2 regions of the Carnobacterium funditum DSM 5970 genome follow, and region 2 is predicted to be linked to the other one. Evidence: a T-box and tRNA genes for the amino acid it is inferred to sense, from the RefSeq annotation. Region 2 holds a T-box; the other holds one or more tRNA genes.
The links. The T-box of region 2 lies ahead of leuS (leucine--tRNA ligase). A T-box ahead of a tRNA ligase gene usually reads a tRNA of that ligase, here a tRNA-Leu.

Region 1 (3,430 bases), 1.2 Mb from region 2:
ACACTAAGAGATTATAGCAAAGTGAATCCAGAATGGGTTAGAGAATTTATTGATAGATACAGAGAAAAATTGTCAAAACTAAGCATAAGTGAAGGGAGTAAATATATATAGTGAGCAAATGAAGTCAAACATATGAAATAGGAATGGAGAAAGAAATGGATCAAATTGAATTACAAAATTTAGTAGAAGAGGTATCATTAGAGTATTTTAAACAGCCCTTTGAACACCATGCTACGTTTAATAATCGACTAAGGACAACTGGCGGAAGATATCATTTAAGAACACACGATTTAGATTTTAATCTAAATATTTTAGAGACGTTTGGTAAACAAGAGTTTATCAGCGTTATTAAACATGAATTGTGTCATTACCATTTGCATCTTACAGGGAAAGGCTATCAACATAAAGATAGCGATTTTAAAGAACTGCTAAAACAAACAGGAGGTACTCGATTTGTTCAATCTCTAAGAACAAAAGATAGAGCAAAAAAGATGTGGACTTATCAATGTAAAAGCTGTGAAATGAGCATTTACCGACAACGTCGGTTTAATACACAGCGCTTTGTCTGCGGAAGATGTCAAGGAAGGTTAGTTTTACAAGATAGTAAGCAGTAAATGTCTCAAATGAGCAAAAGATGAGGTGATTAGATGCATCAGACGAAAGCAATTCAAGAATTATTAACGGAAATTTTTCCGATTTATGGAATAAAAGAAGGAAAACAACAAGCTATCGATGAAACAGAAAAGCAATTCCATTTATTAAGAGGATTAGCTAAGCGAAAGAACAAGAAAAAAGTCTGCCTAACGGATACATTTTTATCTAAAGAAAAAATAGACTTTACATCAAGTCTCTCAGCTAGTGTTGACAGCGAAGGGCATGTTTTTCCAGATTGGAAAAACCAACTAGACAAAGCCATGATACAGTTAAGCAAACAGACTGAAATGGTATCCGTACTAGATTATGGAGCAGTTGGTGATGGCATGACTGATTGTACAGAAGCCTTTAAAAAAGCTATTTCAACAGGATTTCGTTGTGTTATTGTTCCACCTGGTCAATATCGGGTGAATGAGATTAAGTTGCCCTCTTATACAGAACTAATTGGGAGTGGAACAGAACAAACACAGCTGATCCTTTCTGATTCAGCTCCTAAAAGGGCAAAATTATTAACCAATTGGCATTATTTAAAAGGAAATAGTCATATTCGTATCGAAGGATTAACATTAGATTGGAACATTAAACGTATTTCGGGAAATATGAGAACGGCTTCGGGGGGAACAAGTTCAAGTGGGCTCACATTAGCACATGTCCATTTTGCTTTAATTAGAAACGTGACAGTAAAGGACCCAGGACTCCATGGTGTGGATGTTACGTCGGCCTTTTATAACTATTTAGGTGATGGCAAACGTGCTCGGTTTGGAAGTCGCTTCATCTGGATAGATCAAGTAGAAGCATTTGGGTTTGGAGATGATGGAATTACAACTCATCATAGTGATGATATTTTAATTTCTAACTGTTTTTTACACCATCCCAGCGGACGCGCCCACAAAATAGGCTATTCCAATTCAAATGGGATTGAAATAGACGATGGCTCCCAACATGTAACGTTGGTTAACAATCTGAGTGCTTATTGTTTCGGTGGAGTAGAGATAAAAGCGCATCAAACAAGTTCTGCAGCGTCCGATACTCAAATAATTGGTCATCTTTCTTATCGTGACAATCGTTCTTATAATTTCAGACACATTGGTCACCATAGTTTGGCCGATGAAGCGAGTTGTTCAGCCTTTGGGATACGAGGAACATTTCTTGCCTCTTATTACCCACAAGCAACGAGTCTTTACGCTATTTCTACAAAAAGAGCTCTGGTTATCTCAGCTTATCAAAAAGTGGCTATTACCCATTTTTTTGCACAAGCACAACCAATATTAACGACTAGCTCTAAAAATGTAGCTATCTCAATACAATATCGAGCGGGAGAAGTAACGATAAAAAATATTCAACTAAAGAACTATCCGGAAGTTGAAAACGCAGTTCAAGTGAGTAGCACGACATCTCATGTACAAGTGGCTTATAAGTAGAGCAAATAGTATCAAAAAAAAGTTTTTTTGATACTAATTTTGCCTATTGCAAAATTACCTTTGTAATTGTATAGTAAATAATGTAGGAAGTAAGTTTTTATTTGTTGATTTAAAGTACTCATTTAAAGACAACGCGGTCGTGGCGGAATGGCAGACGCGCCAGCTTGAGGGGCTGGTGGGAGTATCTCCCGTGGAAGTTCGAGTCTTCTCGGCCGCATAAAACAAAAGAGGAAGTGAATAGAGCTCGGCTAATGATAAAATTAGTGAGCTCTATTTTTATTGGGAACAAACGAAGTCCAGCTATTGAATTTGCTAGGGAAATTATCCTAGTTAGATAGTCAGAGGGTACAATTATTCAGCTAAAAAAATACCGGGAAGAATTTGTCTATTGGTAAGAAATAAGCCATTAATTTTAACGACTCATTCCATTCGTTTTATTTGACCGTAGAAAGTGTTTTCAATAAACTGAAACTGTTAATGAAAACAATTTAGTTAATATAAAATAGACTAGTTAGGAGTGAAATCATGATTGGGAAAAAAAGTTCTATTAATATATTTCCGAAGTCTATCTGGAGAGAATTCAAAGAGACTCCGAGTTTTGATTCATTACAGAAATCTGTTGAAACAGAGGTTGGAATTATTGGAGGGGGAATTGTTGGGATTATTAGTGCTTATTTATTAGCCAAAGCTGGGAAAAAAGTTATTTTAATAGAAGCAGAAAAATTAATAGACGGAGTCACAGGTTTTACAACAGCAAAAATAACAGCACAGCATGGATTAATTTATGACGAACTTATTAAATCAATTGGTCAAGAAAAAGCTAAATTGTATTACGATGCAAATCTAGTAGGATTAAATCTTATTAAGCAACTAGCCGTTGATTTGAACATAGATTGTGACTTATCTGAAGAAAATTCTTTTGTATTTGCTCAAACAAAAGAGGGTGCTCAAAAGATTCTAGCAGAATCAGAAGCTTATAAAAAATTGGCGATTGATGGCGGATTGGCGAAAAAAGAAGTTGACCTGCCATTCGTTGTGGAAGAGGCTTTAGTGATGTACAATCAGGTTCAGTTTCATCCAGTGAAATTTTTAACTGGTTTAGTAGAAGAAATTAAGAAACTGGGAGGTCAAGTATACGAAAATACTCGTGCTTTAAAAGTGATAGACCAAGAGGAACTAGTTATTGTAACAGAAAATATGTCTTTAATCTCATGCGATAAAGTTATTATTGCAAGCCACTATCCGATTAATGATAATGAGGGGATATACTTTACTAGACTTTCTGTCAATCGCTCTTATGCGATTGCAGCTAGAACAAAAAAAGATATCCCTGTTGGACTGTATATAAGTGCAGA
Region 2 (3,430 bases):
TTTTACCTGTGGCTGCTATCTTAATGGGGATCGGTTATTGGATTGACCCATCAGGCTGGGGTGGAGACAACATATATGCAGCTTTTTTAATTAAAGCTGGGGCTGCTGTTATCGATAATTTGCCTGTATTGTTCGCTGTTGGTTTATCATTAGGTATGTCAAAAGACAAAGATGGCGCAGCTGCTCTAAGTGGTTTAGTAGCTTTCTTGGTTATCACTACTTTATTAGGTACAGATTCTGTTGCGATGTTACAAGGGATTGACGTTGAAGCAGTAAGTCCAGCTTTTGGCAAAATCAATAATGCTTTCATCGGTATTATCTCAGGATTAGTTGCTGCTGCAATGTATAATCGCTTTCATACGGTTAAACTTCCGACGGCACTAGCCTTCTTTAGTGGAAAACGTTTAGCACCTATTATGACTTCAGTAGCTATGATGGTTGTTTCCATGATTCTACTATTTGTTTGGCCAGTAGTCTTCTCAGGATTAGTAACTTTTGGTACATCCATCAGTAAATTAGGCGCTGTTGGTGCTGGTTTATATGGATTCTTTAACCGTTTATTGATTCCTACCGGATTGCATCACGCATTAAACTCAGTTTTCTGGTTCGACGTTGCTGGTATCAATGATATCGGAAACTTCTGGGGTAACACTGGAGTAAAAGGAACAACTGGTATGTATCAAGCTGGTTTCTTCCCAATCATGATGTTTGGTTTACCAGGTGGAGCACTTGCAATGTATCACACTGCTAAAGACAATAAGAAAAAAGTTGTTGCATCATTGATGATTGCAGCTAGTTTCGCAGCCTTCTTTACGGGTGTTACTGAGCCACTAGAATTCTCATTTATGTTTGTTGCACCAGTTTTATACTTGGTTCACGCAGTATTAACAGGGATTTCATTATTTATCGCAGCGACGTTCCAATGGACAGCTGGATTTGGTTTTAGCGCTGGTTTAGTCGACTTTATCTTAAGTTCTAGTTTACCTTTAGCTAACCAACCATATATGTTGATTGTTCAAGGTTTAGTATTTTTTGCTATCTACTACTTCGTATTCCGTTTTATTATTGTTAAGTTCAACTTAGCAACACCAGGTCGTGGAGACGATGAAGATGAAGAAATGGTAGAAGAAGAAGTTACGGCTGTTACTTCTAAAGTTTCAGGTTCATCTGCAAAAGATATTGAATTTAAACGTCAAGCTAAAATCATTTATGATGGTTTAGGCGGAGACACTAACGTTACAGCTATCGATAACTGTACAACACGTCTAAGACTAGAAGTCAAAGATATGTCTAAAGTTGACGAGAAGAAAATTAAATCTGCAGGAATTGTAGGAATCAATAAAGTTTCTGACTATAACATTCAAGTTATTGTTGGAACTGAAGTACAATTCGTTGCTGATGAAATGATTAAATTAAAAAAATAAGTAACTAAGAGGCTGGGACAAAAAGTCCCAGCCTCTTTCGCATATCCGGACTTTTATTCTAAAATGTGCTCCAAAAAACAAACCTGACGTCCACATCACGAAAAAGTAATTCGGGTCTAAATGCTTTATGTCTCACTCCTTTTTTTGTGATTGATTATACTCGGAAAACGAGTGCATTTATTGCTTTATCAAAAATCATTTAATACTCTCTAATTAAACAGGATATAATAGTAGGTTAGCCGTAATAGGACTATTTTTATCCTTGCTCACTAAGACTTTATTTGATAGAATAAGATAAATAGTTAAAAACAAAGAAAAGGATTATTAGAAACGCTTCTTTCAAAGAGAGTGCATGGGTGGTGTAAATGCATAAAGAAAACTTTTGAACTCGCCTTGGATGTTGCTTTGCTGAAAATGACAGTAAGTGAAGTCGTAACGCCTGCGTTAAAGGTAAGAAGAGTCTACATAAATAAAGGTGTAGAAAATTTAGGTGGTACCACGATTATTGACTTGTCAAATCGTCCTATGAGTAACAGAGCAATTATCTGGACTCATAGGACGATTTTTTAATTTAAGAGATAAAATAAAGAAAGTGGGAAAAATAATATGAGTTTTAATCACAAGACGATTGAGAAAAAGTGGCAGAACTACTGGAAAGATACTAATACATTCAAGACGACAGAAGACACAAAAAAAGAAAAGTTTTATGCGTTGGATATGTTTCCATATCCATCAGGACAAGGGTTGCATGTTGGACACCCTGAAGGTTATACGGCAACGGATATACTTTCACGTATGAAGCGTGCTCAAGGGTACAATGTTTTACACCCAATGGGCTGGGATGCTTTTGGGTTACCAGCTGAACAGTATGCGTTAGATACAGGGAATGATCCTGCAGAATTTACAGCAAAAAACATTGAAACGTTCCGTCGTCAAATCAATTCGTTAGGTTTTAGTTATGATTGGGAACGTGAAATTAATACAACCGATCCTGATTACTACAAATGGACGCAATGGATTTTCACTAAGCTATATGAAAAAGGACTGGCTTATGAAGCAGAAGTAGCAGTTAACTGGTGCCCGGAATTAGGAACAGTTCTAGCAAATGAAGAAGTAATTGATGGAAAAAGTGAACGTGGCGGTCATCCAGTTTTTCGTAAACCGATGAAACAATGGATGTTGAAAATTACTGCTTATGCAGAACGTCTATTAGAAGATTTAGAATTAGTTGATTGGCCTGAAAGTATTAAAGACATGCAGCGCAATTGGATTGGTAAATCCGTTGGAGCTTCTGTTCAATTTTCTGTCCAAGACTCAGATCAACATTTTACTGTCTTTACAACGCGTCCGGATACCTTATTTGGAGCTACGTATTGTGTATTAGCACCAGAATTAAATTTAGTAGGAACGATTACTACACCGGAACAAAAAGAAATCGTTGAAGCTTATCTTAAAAAAATTAGCTTGAAAAGTGATTTAGAACGGACAGATTTAAATAAAGATAAAACCGGCGTCTTCACAGGAGCCTATGCAATCAATCCTGTTAACGGTGAAAAAATGCCAATCTGGATTGCGGATTATGTCTTAGCTTCATATGGTACAGGCGCTATTATGGCTGTTCCTGCACATGATCAACGCGATTATGATTTTGCCAAAGCGTTTGAATTGCCTATTATTCCAGTTCTTAAAGGCGGAGATGTAGAAAAAGAAGCCTTTCTTGAAGATGGGTTACACATTAACTCTGATTTTTTAAATGGGTTGGATAAAGAAGCGGCTATGGTTAAAATGAATAACTGGTTAGAAGAAAACAAAGTAGGAAATCCAGAAACAACTTATCGTTTGCGTGATTGGTTATTTGCGCGTCAGCGTTACTGGGGAGAACCTATTCCAGTTATCCACTGGGAAGATGGAACGTCAACTACATTGCCTGAGGACGAACTTCCTTTATTGTTACCGAAAACAGAGCACATAAAACCTAGTGGCACAGGTGAATCACCATTAGCTAA

Region 1: it encodes a tRNA-Leu, which carries the amino acid that the T-box ahead of leuS (leucine--tRNA ligase) is inferred to sense. The anticodon was not compared.

What each region holds. Positions count from the first base shown of each region.
Region 1 is NZ_JQLL01000001.1:2,221,176-2,224,605, forward strand. Features, by position in the region: gene BR44_RS10370 (DNA alkylation repair protein) at 1-111, shown strand, start outside; gene BR44_RS10375 (SprT family protein) at 156-614, shown strand; gene BR44_RS10380 (glycosyl hydrolase family 28-related protein) at 648-2,075, shown strand; tRNA gene BR44_RS10385 (tRNA-Leu) at 2,209-2,292, shown strand; gene BR44_RS10390 (NAD(P)/FAD-dependent oxidoreductase) at 2,601-3,430, shown strand, end outside.
Region 2 is NZ_JQLL01000001.1:1,051,871-1,055,300, reverse strand. Features, by position in the region: gene nagE (N-acetylglucosamine-specific PTS transporter subunit IIBC) at 1-1,424, shown strand, start outside; T-box leader at 1,727-1,953, shown strand; gene leuS (leucine--tRNA ligase) at 2,031-3,430, shown strand, end outside.